Regions from separate parts of the Bacillus hominis genome, predicted to be linked through region 1. Evidence: a T-box and tRNA genes for the amino acid it is inferred to sense, from the RefSeq annotation. Region 1 holds a T-box; the other holds one or more tRNA genes.
What was found. A T-box is a leader RNA that pairs with one kind of tRNA and senses whether it is charged. The one in region 1 lies ahead of trpS (tryptophan--tRNA ligase), so its partner is inferred to be a tRNA-Trp.
Positions count from the first base shown of each region.

Region 1 (6,550 bases):
TCGCTGCTGCTAAAAGAGCGATATATAATGATACACGTGTACCCTCCCATGTTCTTGTCCATAAATCACGGCCAAGATCATCTGTACCAAACCAGAAGTACTCTTTAATATCACGTTTTTCATATTGATCAACACCATATTGATCTGTACCGTCAAATGGTAGCCAATGAATATTTTCAATCACTGGAATTTTCGGTGGCATTTTCGCACGACCTAAATCCTGCTCTTTATATGAGTGTTTACTTACCATCGGTCCTATAATTGCTAGTAATACAATAAGGCTTAATAATACGAAACCAAACATCGCACCTTTATGTTGGAACAAACGTCTTCTTACATCTTGCCAAAACGTTAAGCTTGGACGGGCAATGACTTCATTATCAACATTACTTTGATTGGCTGGTTGAAATAAATCTGGAGATAATTTTTGTACATCTTTCATCATTTTTTCCCTCCCGCTAAACGAATACGAGGATCAATAATTCCGTATAAAATATCGACAATGAAAATAACTAAGATGAAGATCGCACTATAGAAAATTGTAGTTCCCATAATAACTGTATAGTCATTCACTGTAATCGATTTAACGAATTGTTCCCCAAGTCCAGGTACAGCGTAAATTTGCTCAATAACTAGTGTCCCTGTAATTAATCCTGCAACCATTGGTCCTAAAATTGTTACAACTGGAATTAATGCGTTACGAAGTGCGTGCTTGATAATGATAACGCCTTGGCTAATTCCTTTCGCTTTCGCTGTTAAAATGTAGTCAGCTTGCATAACCTCAATTAACTCTGCACGAGCGAAACGTGCGATTGTTGCGATAACTGCCATCGATAAGGCAATTGTAGGCATTACTGTAAACTCCGGTCCTTTCCAAAATGCTACTGGGAACCAACCAAGTTTTACCCCTACGAAATATTGTAGTAATGCGGCGAATACGAATGACGGTACCGACATCCCGAGTACGGAAATAATTGTCGCCCCATAATCGACCCACGTATTGTTACGAAGTGCCGCAACGATTCCTAAAATTAAACCGATAAATGTTCCTAATATAATCGCTTGTAAACCAAGTTGTGCTGATGGTCCAATACGATCCACAATCATATCTGTTACTGGGCGGTTATCATATTGGAATGATACCCCTAAATCACCTTTTGCTAAGTTACCTAAGTAACGTGCATATTGAACTGGTACTGGATCATTTAAACCATATTTTTCAAGAATGATTTCTTTTTGTGCCGGTGATAATTTCTCCTGATTTTTAAGCGGTGAACCCGGAAGTAATTTCATCAAAAAGAAAGTCAGTGTAGTAATTAAAAATAATGTCAAAGCCATGTACACGAAACGTTTTAATACATAACGTCCCATAGTCAAGCACCTCCCCGTTTTTCTCAAAAGCAATAAGATAGTTTAAAATATTCTTACTTTTATTTTTTTAAAATAAGAGCACATGCCCATCATAGGCATATACCCTTATTCATGATGGAAACCATTTTTAGTTTTTGAGTTCAACCCACTTATAGCTAAATTCTCCGCCGTATTTATGTTCTAATAGGCCCGTAATTGAACTACGTTGTAAATATGCCTTTCCAGGTTGATATACTGGAGCAATCGCTGCATCTTCAAGCAATTGTTGTTCTGCTTTTAATAGAGCGTCCCAACGGGCTTGTACATCTACTTCTGTTTTGGCTTTCTTAATTAGTTCATCATAAGCTGGATTTGCGTAATTCACTTTATTTTGTGAATTACCTGTTGTATACATTTCAAGGAATGACATTGGGTCCATATAATCTGGACTCCATCCCGCATATGACATCGCATAATCTCCACTTGCTTCAAGTTTTAATTTTTGTGCAAATGGCTGCATTTTTGTTGAAACTGTTAAACCTGGTAAGTTCTTTTCGAATTGTCCCTTTAAATACTCTCCGATTTTTTTTGCATCATCAGTATCAAAGTTTAATAACTCTAACTCTACTTTGTCTACACCAAGTTCTTTTTTACCAGCTTCCCAATATTTTTGAGCTTCTTTAACATCCTCTTTTATAAGCTTTCCGTTCTCTTCACGGAAGTCTTTTCCGTTAGGTCCTTTTGCCAAACCTTTCGGAACAAAACCATACATGCCTTCTGAACCATCGTTTAAGATAACTTTTCCGATATTTTCACGTTCAAAGGACATCGCAATTGCTTTTCGGATATTTTTATTGGCTAAAAATTTATTTTTTTCATTTAAACGAATGAATTGTGTAGATGGTCTCTTAATTGTTTTAAAATCAGCATCTGATTTGTATTTATCTACAAATTCTGATGTTAATACTACACGATCAATCGCTTTCGTTTCATATAAATTTATAGCAGTTGAACGATCCTTAACAATATTGAAGTTTATCTCCTCAAGCTTCACTACTTTATTTTCCCAATACGTTGGATTTTTCTTAAGGTGGAAACTTTGTTCATGTTTCCATTCACTTAAAACGAATGGGCCATTATAAAGTGTCGTATTGGATTCTAATCCAAATTTTGTTCCTTGTTCTTTTACAAATTTCTCATTCAAAGGATAAAATGTTGGATAGACTGTTAAACTTACAAAATAAGGAACAGGGTTATCTAATTCCACTTCAAGTGTGTGATCATCAATTGCTTTTACACCAAGTTCCTCAACTGGTAGTTCTTTTTTATTAATTTTCTCTGCATTTTTCACATCAAATAGTATGTAAGCAAATTTGGCACCCGTATTTGAATCAACAGCTCTTCTCCAAGAATAAACGAAGTCTTTCGCTGTTACAGGTTCACCATTCGACCATTTCGCATCTTCACGTAATTTAAATACATACTTTTTACCATCTTCTGATTTCTCATAAGATTTAGCGACTCCTGGAACAAGTTTATCGTCTTTCCCCAGACGATACAATCCTTCCATTGTGTTATTCATGATGTTAGAAGATGCTGCATCCGTTGATAACGTCGTATCCATTGTTGGTATTTCAGCAGTTTCTGTTAGATTCAATACTTGCTTATTTGAAGTACTGGATCCTTTCGCGCTTGCCTTATTATCATCTTTTTGATAACTACAGGCTCCTAGCACACTTACTGTCAACGTCGATGCAAGCAATAGCGGTATCTTTTTCTTCATGTTGTGTTGCCTCCCCTAATTGCACTTCCTGTACCCTAACTTGTAGAAAAACAGAATTGAAAGAATAATCTCCAAGTTTCTACAATTTTCATTATACATATAATATGACGATTGTGAATATAGTTTTTTGTTTTTTTGTTAAAATTTTTAATAAAATGTTTATATTTTTAATTTTTTGTAAAGGGATACGTTAACATTGCTACCATCATCTTGAAATTAGAACTGTAATTGCGTATAATTTTCAAAAAATTTTTTATATTACTTATTATAACTTTTATAGTATAATAATTCTAGTAATATTTTGACGGAGGGGAATATTTTGAATAAAGTTTTTTTTCATACTTGTATACTATTTTTTGTAGCGATAATCGCTGCTAGTGTGGGCGCATTCCTCGTTTCATCTCAGTTTTTGTTGAATTTTGTCAACATCTCATTCTATATCGCATTGTTTTTTATTCTTATAGGTGGTTTTTTATACATCTTTCAAAATGGATTTTTTAACGTAACCATTTACGCATTCCAAAGAGTATTTGGTACGAACAAAAAGATTGACTCTTTAATTGAAGAAGCTGAGGAACCTATCGATAAGAAAGAACGTATTTATAAAACATATTCATTCAAATGGACGTATCCGATTTGTATTACTGGTATCGTACTTGGGTTGTTCTCGACCCTCATTAGCTTTACTATTTTGATGTAGTTTGCAAACACTATTCCATATGATATAATAATCAGCAAAACATTTTGTTATAAAACTTTAGTTCTTTCATATTAAAAGGACTCAGTTAACAATAAATAAATTTATATGTATGCGATGATAAAGAAGAGTACATATTGGGGCAATTTCAGAGAGCTTGTGGCTGGTGTGAACAAGTAATTGTACAGTATGGAATGGGCTTTTGAGCACCAAACCGAACCGAAAGTAGTAGGCTTTGGCGTCATATCCAGACGTTATTATGGATCTTGAGAGATTTCACAGCTGTGAAATAATTAGGGTGGTACCGCGGTCCATTCGCCCCTATGTAATTTGGGATGAATGGGCTTTTTTGTATGCCTTCTCTTCCCCATCGCACATTCAATTTTAGGAGGAATTACTTATGTCAGTTATCTTTTCTGGTATCCAGCCAAGCGGAACAATTACACTTGGAAACTATTTAGGAGCTATGAAGCAATTTACAGAACTTCAAAACGAACACGACTGTTATTTCTGTATTGTAAACCAACATGCGATTACAGTACCTCAAGATCCCGTACAACTTCGTAAAAACATCCGCAGTCTTGCTGCGCTATACGTTGCATGCGGCATCGATCCTGAAAAAGCTACTTTATTTGTACAATCAGAAGTGCCAGCACACGCTCAACTAGGATGGATTATGCAATCTGTTGCGTACGTTGGAGAATTAGAGCGTATGACACAATATAAAGATAAAGCATCTGGTAGAGATTCAGTTCCAGCTGGATTACTTACGTATCCACCATTAATGGCTGCTGATATTTTACTTTACAACACAGAAATCGTGCCTGTTGGTGATGACCAAAAACAACATATGGAATTAACACGCGACCTAGCAGAGCGCTTCAACAAACGTTTCCGCGAAGTGTTCACGATTCCTGAAATCCGCATTCCAAAAGTAGGGGCACGCGTTATGTCATTAACAGAACCTACGAAAAAAATGAGCAAATCTGATCCAAATCCAAAATCGATGATCAGCATGCTTGATGATCCAAAAACAATCGAAAAGAAAATTAAAAGTGCCGTAACTGACTCTGACGGTATCGTTAAATTTGATAAAGAAAACAAACCTGGTATTGCTAACTTATTAACAATCTACTCTTCATTCTCAGGAAAAACAGTGGAAGAAATAGAAGCAATGTACGAAGGAAAAGGATATGGCGACTTCAAAGGTGACCTAGCACAAGTAGTTGTAGAAGCAATTCGTCCAATCCAAGACAAATATAACGAACTAATCAACTCCCCAGAGCTAGACGAAATTCTAGACAAAGGTGCCGAAAAAGCAAACCACGTTGCATTCAAACAACTACGCAAAGTAGAAAACGCAATGGGACTAAGCAGAAAACGTAGGTAACATATAAAGCGGAGGCGACTGCTTAGCCCTGACGGCTAAGGTTCTTTCCCACAGAAGGTGCTTTTTACCTTCTCGTGGGGAAGGTTCTTAGACGCGAAGGGCTAGGAGCCGGAGCTGGATTTCATAAAAAGCGGAAGCGGCTCGCTCAGCTCTGACTGGCTCAGGTTCTTTCACATAAAAGGCGCTTTTTTCCTTCTTATGCGAAAGGTTCTTAGACACGAAGAGCTTGCCGACTCCATATAAAAAAACCGCCAATTGGCGGTTTTTTTAATTTACCTTCTGCTCGTTTTCCATTTCCCATAACTTTTCGAAAAACGGTTGTCCTTTTACAAGGCGCTCGCATAATTGTTCGTGCTTTTCAGACCATCCAGTTTTCGCTTCATCATAAAGCTTAGTCCAAACATCTTCAAACTCCATATGTTGAACCATTCCGTATGCTGATGGATCCCACTCCGTGAACCAATAGCGAATTTCAGCTGGATTTTTCGTTGTATGTAATTGATCTAACGCCATAAATAATAATTGTTTAAGCTGTCTTTCTTTACGAGTTAGGCCATTCATAATGAAAGGCGATGGTGATAAAATATGATGTTCTTTTTCAATCTCTTCCACTTGGAACTCATACTTTTCTGCTTGCACATTTTCTACCATCTCGTATACCATCTGTTCTTGACGCGGTATTAGCCTACTTTTTCGAATCGGCACATTGTAGCCGATTGAATCAATCGCAATAATTCCTTTTCCATCTGTAACTACAAAACAATACTCTTGTTGCAAACGTTCGTGATTTTTACGAATATAAGCCTTATGATGTACGTCTTCCAATAACTTTTGTGGAAGCTCTAACAATTCGTCCTCGATGTAATGATATAATGTGGAATCTACTTTTAATAATGGCACTTGATCTAATAGCTCAATCGTATCATCTTTCCGCCATTCGTAAAAATGACAAACGTTATACCCATTCTCTTCACCTTCAAACCAATTTACCCATACATCATGCAGATATAACATTCTCTACCCCTCACTTCACTAAGGTTTGTACCAATCATTATGTTCATTTTTGCTTAACTTTATTCCACTTGAGGAAATATATTCTAATTATTATTTTTTCTCCTATTAAATTAAAAAAACAGGAGATAAGAGCTCCTGTTTTTTCATTACACATTAAATGTATTTGCTTTATTCAAGATTTCTTTCGCATCTATAGATAATAAAGATAGTGTATTTTCTCCTTCAAATGCTACACAGTCTTTCACAATATGAAACCCGAGTGCATAGCCAAGCATTTTCGGATAGGAATGAAGTCCATTTAATAAAATGTCATGCT
Region 1 is NZ_JAUCFS010000005.1:1,140,741-1,147,290, reverse strand. It holds gene opp3C (oligopeptide ABC transporter permease) at 1-445, opposite strand, end outside; gene opp3b (oligopeptide ABC transporter permease) at 442-1,371, opposite strand; gene QUF93_RS08180 (peptide ABC transporter substrate-binding protein) at 1,499-3,133, opposite strand; gene QUF93_RS08175 (DUF3899 domain-containing protein) at 3,453-3,833, shown strand; T-box leader at 3,939-4,156, shown strand; gene trpS (tryptophan--tRNA ligase) at 4,231-5,220, shown strand; gene QUF93_RS08165 (YjbA family protein) at 5,488-6,234, opposite strand; gene QUF93_RS08160 (DUF2268 domain-containing putative Zn-dependent protease) at 6,381-6,550, opposite strand, start outside.

Region 2 (6,550 bases), 620 kb from region 1:
TATCGCCTCCTCCGATGAATCCATCCCTTATGTAACGACTATATTGGTTCGCAATTCACTTTTGGAATCATATTCTCTACTTCTATTTTCGCATACATTTATGATTTTCAAACATTAAAAAACGCAATGCCTCGTTTATCTTAGAAACGAAACACTGCGTTGATCACAATTTATTAGAAAAACATTAAATAAAATTTGGAGCGGGTGAAGAGAATCGAACTCTCGACCAGAGCTTGGAAGGCTCTTGTTTTACCACTAAACTACACCCGCAAATATGAAATAAATATAAGATATTGAAATAACTTATGTAAAGTAGTATAGCATGTAAAAAAATACGAAGCAAGAATTTTATCGAAAAAAGTCGAAAAAGTGATGAGATAACTCATCACTTTTTCAATTCTTTATCAATCGCCTTCTTCATACTATCGAAATCAGGGTTTGCAAGATTCCCATTTATATATACTGAAGGAGCACCTTGAACTTTTAATTTTTGAGCACGATCTGAATCTTTACGTACTTTATCTTTCATTTCTTTACTGTGTAAATCTTTTTTAAATTGTTCTACATTAATTTTTGGAAGTTTTTCTTTCACAATATTAAGAAGTAATTCTTCTGTAATCCATTCTTCCGTATCTTTCTTTTGATTTTGATAAATCTCATCATAGAAAATCCAGAACGAATCTTTATCTTGTTTATAAATTGCTTCACCAGCAGCTGCACCTAAATCAGAATCTTTTCCGATAAACGGGAAGTTAATAAAATATAACTGCACTTTACCTTTATCAATATACTCTTCTTTTAATCGTGGTAATACCGTTACATCCCAAGTACGACAAGCTGGGCATTTGAAGTCTCCAAATTCAACTACCTTAACTGGGGCATCATCTTTCCCTAAAGATTGTTGCGTAGAATAAGCAAACATCTCATTCCCTTTATCTTTTTTGTCATTTATGATGCTATACACAATTGTCCCGATTACAATCAATACTGCGATAGAAAAAACTACACCAAGAGCCATGAGTTTGTTCGATGATTTCATATACATTCCTCTTTAAATTCATATTCTGTATACAGCATTGTACACAATACACATAATATCAATACTTACATAGGTCACGCAATGAACACGCTCACATAAATTACAAAAATACAACATTTGTGACGATATTGTGTCACGTTTTGTCACAAATTATTCAAAAAAAGAAGTCCCTATATAGGAACTTCTCTTAACTTACTGCTTTTTCACGGGCATTTTTTAACATGGATTGCTCTGTTTTTATATCATGACGAATTACTAATTTCTCACTAACTGCTTGCACATATTCATCATGATTTATATACCCTTCTTTCTCCATTAGCCTTAAAACTACATTCCGTCTCTCAACTGCTTTATCATAATTTTGTGCAGGTGAGTAATAAGCTGGTGCTTTTACTACAGCAGCCATCATTGCACTTTCAGCAAGTGTTAATTGATCCACCTTTTTACCGAAGTAAAGGTTTGCTGCTTTTTCAATTCCCCATGCTCCTTCTCCGTAGTAAATATTACTCACATATAATTTAAAAATCTCATCCTTTGTGAATGTACGTTCAATCTTTTTCGTATAAAAAATTTCTTTCCACTTACGAGAAAATGTACGTTCATTAGATAAAAAAGCATTTTTAGATAGTTGCTGTGTAATCGTGCTTCCTCCTTGCACAACACCACCAGCTTTTATATTTTCAATAGACGCCCTGATAATTGCTATATAGTCTAAACCGTTATGATGATAAAACCTTTTATCTTCCGTCGCAATAAATGCGTGTGTTAATGACTCTGGCACCTCTAACTTAGCGGGTACATGTAATTTACTAATATCACTTCGCTCAATCATTACATTTCCAACGAATAATAATGCAAAACTTAACAATAATAATAATATAATGGCTTTATAAAGAAATTTAGTTAATGGATTTAATGCAACTTTTTGATGATAATTCACTCTGGATAATACTCGTTCTTTCATCTTGAACACCTCTTTTCCACACAGCATATAACTCTTAACTTAAGAATACCTTGTTGTAAAAGAATATCCCATCGATTTCTCTTACACCTACCTTACAACATTGTAAGGTGTAAAAATGTATTGTATCACAGTCCTTTTTTATCTACTATTCATATGAAATGTTGAATATACATTTATTTATCACACTATTTATAGGAAGTAGTACTCTCCTTAATTTCACTTCATTCTTTTATTATATCAGTTTATACGTTTATACTTTTAAACATCTAGCAATCTAATTATATACGATATATCATCATTATACAGAACTAGTGTTCCCTAAATCAATACTAGCTTTCGGATTATCTCGCTATTTTTGGGCAGTAAGACTTCTCCCTCAAAACTTAGCTAAAGCTAGGAAGTTAGGTGGTAGTCCTGCTTCCTCCACTAATTATTAGCCTACATTTTATTATTGTGACCTTTTTCTGAAACAGTATACATAAAGAAAAGGTTAGCAATTTGAGATGCCCTCAAATAACTAACCAAAACTTTACAATCTTCCTATAAGATTATATGGCTGAACTTCCCATGTTTCGTATGGAATGAAATTCGTTGCTTTCATCGCATCAAGCGTCCTTGATTTCATATGAGGACGCGTTATATACTCATCGATGTTCTCTTCATTTAAAGCAACAAATTTAGCTTCTTGTATTTCTTCAGGTTGAATTTTTATTTCTCCACTAACATATGCGACTTTAAAAACAACAGCTACAATATGCATAGAAGCATTATAATAAATCCCTGTAACCCCGATGGGCTTCACAGTTAATCCTGTTTCTTCCATTATTTCTCTGCAAACAGCTTGATCGAGCGCTTCCCCTTCTTCTACCTGTCCTCCAGGCATTTCCCACGTATCAGCTCGCCAGTGCACTTTCGTTAAAAGCACCTCATCCTTTTCATTTGTTAAATAACCTGCTACGGCAACAATATGCTTTGGTGTTTTATGTTCCACATTAAGACCTCCTAGAAATACGATTACTTCATATACACCCTATAACCATATTCCCTCTCTACAGCAATACACCTTTAATAATTCATCATCTTAATTAACTTCATAAAAAAAAGACCCTGTCCGTTAAAGGAAAGGATCTTCTGTCTTATATTATTCCCCTAAGTCTACGTTGTGGTAAACTTGCTGTACATCTTCTAAATCTTCTAATGCATCAACCATTTTTTCAAATTGTACTTGAGCATCTTCAGGAAGTTCTACATCACTTTGTGCAAGCATTGTTAATTCTGCAACTGTAAATTCCTCAACTCCAGCATCTTTAAGTGCAGATTGTACTGAATGGAACTGATCAGGTTCAGCATAAACGATAACAGAATCTTCTTCCTCTAGAATGTCACGTGCATCTACATCTGCTTCCATTAAGATTTCAAGAACCTCATCTGACGTTTTGCCTTCAAGACCGATAACAGCTGTCGCATCAAACATGTAAGCCACAGAACCGTTTACACCCATGTTACCACTATTTTTGCTAAATGCAGCTCGTACATCGGCTGCAGTACGGTTTACGTTATTTGTCAGTGTATCTACAATTACCATAGATCCATTTGGTCCAAAACCTTCATAACGAAGCTCGTCATAATTTTCTTCTGAACCGCCTTTTGCCTTTTCAACTGCACGGTCAATAATTGTTCTTGGCACGTTGTATGTTTTCGCACGCTCTAATACTACTCTTAACGTTTGGTTTGATTCTGGATCTGGCTCGCCTTGTTTTGCTGCCACATAAATTTCACGTCCAAATTTCGCGTATATACGGCTTGTATTTGCATCTTTTGATGCTTTTTTGTCTTTAATATTGTTCCATTTACGGCCCATACTTTCCACTCTCTTTCCCGTTTTAAATCTACATAAAAATATTAATATGAAATATAATGTGTATTCAACACATTTTTAAAAGAAATATAAAAAGTTCATTTTTAATTCATATTACAGACATAATATAAATTACTATCATTTTGTTCTTTCGACAAGTTATATTATACATGAATTCCTAAGTTTATTACGAATTTTAAAATCACATAATATAATTTAACAAAAAAAACTCTAACATTTCTGTTAGAGTTTTTTTACATCGCCGATACCGATGGTCGGGGTCGAACCGACACTCCCGAAGGAACACGATTTTGAGTCGTGCGCGTCTGCCAATTCCGCCACATCGGCATAATAAGAAAGGCGGCAACCGGATTTGAACCGGTGGTAAAGGTTTTGCAGACCTCTGCCTTACCACTTGGCTATGCCGCCATATGAAGTTAAAATGGAGCGGAAGACGGGATTCGAACCCGCGACCCCAACCTTGGCAAGGTTGTATTCTACCACTGAACTACTTCCGCAAAAATGGCTGGGCTAGCTGGATTCGAACCAGCGCATGACGGAGTCAAAGTCCGTTGCCTTACCGCTTGGCTATAGCCCATCGATTTCTTACTTAATTATATGTAAGTATCAATTATATTATTTGTAATTTTTAAAATAAAAATGGGGCGACTGATGGGAATCGAACCCACGAATGCCGGAGCCACAATCCGGTGCGTTAACCACTTCGCCACAACCGCCATGTTGTGTTTATATATTTGGCAGGGGCAGTAGGAATTGAACCCACACTGGAGGTTTTGGAGACCTCAGTTCTACCTTTAAACTATGCCCCTATGTAAAATGGTGGAGGGGGGCAGATTCGAACTGCCGAACCCGAAGGAGCGGATTTACAGTCCGCCGCGTTTAGCCACTTCGCTACCCCTCCGAAACTTACATGGTGCCGGCTAGAGGACTTGAACCCCCAACCTACTGATTACAAGTCAGTTGCTCTACCAATTGAGCTAAGCCGGCATATTTTATTAAAATGGTGGCTCGGGACGGAATCGAACCGCCGACACGAGGATTTTCAGTCCTCTGCTCTACCGACTGAGCTACCGAGCCTTATTAAAATGGCGGTCCCGACCGGGGTCGAACCGGCGATCTCCTGCGTGACAGGCAGGCATGTTAACCACTACACCACGGGACCATTTGGTTGCGGGGACAGGATTTGAACCTGCGACCTTCGGGTTATGAGCCCGACGAGCTACCGTACTGCTCCACCCCGCGATAATATTATTTATATAATTATATGATAAGTGTTAGCAACCAAATTATGAAAATTTTTGGTTGCGGGGACAGGATTTGAACCTGCGACCTTCGGGTTATGAGCCCGACGAGCTACCGTACTGCTCCACCCCGCGATAATATTATTTATATAATTATATGATAAGTGTTAGCAACCAAATTATGAAAATTTTTGGTTGCGGGGACAGGATTTGAACCTGCGACCTTCGGGTTATGAGCCCGACGAGCTACCGTACTGCTCCACCCCGCGACAATATTATTCATATAATTTATATGGTGGAGGATGACGGGATCGAACCGCCGACCCCCTGCTTGTAAGGCAGGTGCTCTCCCAGCTGAGCTAATCCTCCAAAAGTGGTGACCCGTACGGGATTCGAACCCGTGTTACCGCCGTGAAAGGGCGGTGTCTCTAACCACTTGACCAACGGGCCAAATATTATAAATTCCTTATGGCGGAGAGCAAGGGATTCGAACCCTTGATACGCTTGTGACGTATACACGATTTCCAATCGTGCTCCTTCGGCCGACTCGGACAGCTCTCCAATGGCTCCGCAGGTAGGGATCGAACCTACGACCGATCGGTTAACAGCCGATAGCTCTACCGCTGAGCTACTGCGGAATAATATTGCCTGGCAACGTCCTACTCTCACAGGGACAAGGTCCCAACTACCATCGGCGCTAGAGAGCTTAACTTCCGTGTTCGGTATGGGAACAGGTGTGACCTCTCTGCCATCATTACCAGACATTATTCTTTTGAGACAAACATTATTATACCTTATTCACTTATAAAGTCAACAAGTTTTTTTATGTTCTCTCAAAACTAGATAACATTTGCTTCATATTATATGGTTAAGTCCTCGATCTATTAGTATTCGTCAGCTCCACATGTCACCATGCTTCCACCTCGAACCTATCAACCTGATCATCTTTCAGGGATCTTACTAGCTTACGCTATGGGAAATCTCATCTTGAGGGGCTTCATGCTTAGATGCTTTCAGCACTTATCCCTTCCGCACATAGCTACCCAGCTATGCCCTTGGCAGAACAACTGGTACACCAGCGGTGCGTCCATCCCGGTCCTCTCGTACTAAGGACAGCTCCTCTCAAATTTCCTACGCCCACGACGGATAGGGACCGAACTGTCTCACGACGTTCTGAACCCAGCTCGCGTACCGCTTTAATGGGCGAACAGCCCAACCCTTGGGACCGACTACAGCCCCAGGATGCGATGAGCCGACATCGAGGTGCCAAACCTCCCCGTCGATGTGGACTCTTGGGGAGATAAGCCTGTTATCCCCGGGGTAGCTTTTATCCGTTGAGCGATGGCCCTTCCATGCGGAACCACCGGATCACTAAGCCCGACTTTCGTCCCTGCTCGACTTGTAGGTCTCGCAGTCAAGCTCCCTTA
Region 2 is NZ_JAUCFS010000005.1:519,363-525,912, reverse strand. It holds tRNA gene QUF93_RS05175 (tRNA-Gly) at 197-270, opposite strand; gene QUF93_RS05170 (DsbA family protein) at 386-1,039, opposite strand; gene QUF93_RS05165 (transglycosylase domain-containing protein) at 1,227-2,003, opposite strand; gene QUF93_RS05160 (NUDIX hydrolase) at 2,533-2,994, opposite strand; gene QUF93_RS05155 (YebC/PmpR family DNA-binding transcriptional regulator) at 3,145-3,864, opposite strand; tRNA gene QUF93_RS05150 (tRNA-Leu) at 4,128-4,209, opposite strand; tRNA gene QUF93_RS05145 (tRNA-Cys) at 4,220-4,290, opposite strand; tRNA gene QUF93_RS05140 (tRNA-Gly) at 4,305-4,379, opposite strand; tRNA gene QUF93_RS05135 (tRNA-Gln) at 4,385-4,459, opposite strand; tRNA gene QUF93_RS05130 (tRNA-His) at 4,523-4,598, opposite strand; tRNA gene QUF93_RS05125 (tRNA-Trp) at 4,618-4,691, opposite strand; tRNA gene QUF93_RS05120 (tRNA-Tyr) at 4,700-4,783, opposite strand; tRNA gene QUF93_RS05115 (tRNA-Thr) at 4,794-4,869, opposite strand; tRNA gene QUF93_RS05110 (tRNA-Phe) at 4,884-4,959, opposite strand; tRNA gene QUF93_RS05105 (tRNA-Asp) at 4,969-5,044, opposite strand; tRNA gene QUF93_RS05100 (tRNA-Met) at 5,048-5,124, opposite strand; tRNA gene QUF93_RS05095 (tRNA-Met) at 5,182-5,258, opposite strand; tRNA gene QUF93_RS05090 (tRNA-Met) at 5,316-5,392, opposite strand; tRNA gene QUF93_RS05085 (tRNA-Val) at 5,417-5,492, opposite strand; tRNA gene QUF93_RS05080 (tRNA-Glu) at 5,498-5,573, opposite strand; tRNA gene QUF93_RS05075 (tRNA-Ser) at 5,593-5,684, opposite strand; tRNA gene QUF93_RS05070 (tRNA-Asn) at 5,687-5,761, opposite strand; rRNA gene rrf (5S ribosomal RNA) at 5,770-5,885, opposite strand; rRNA gene QUF93_RS05060 (23S ribosomal RNA) at 5,988-6,550, opposite strand, start outside.
Region 2: it has a tRNA-Trp gene. The T-box ahead of trpS (tryptophan--tRNA ligase) is inferred to sense a tRNA for this amino acid. The anticodon was not compared.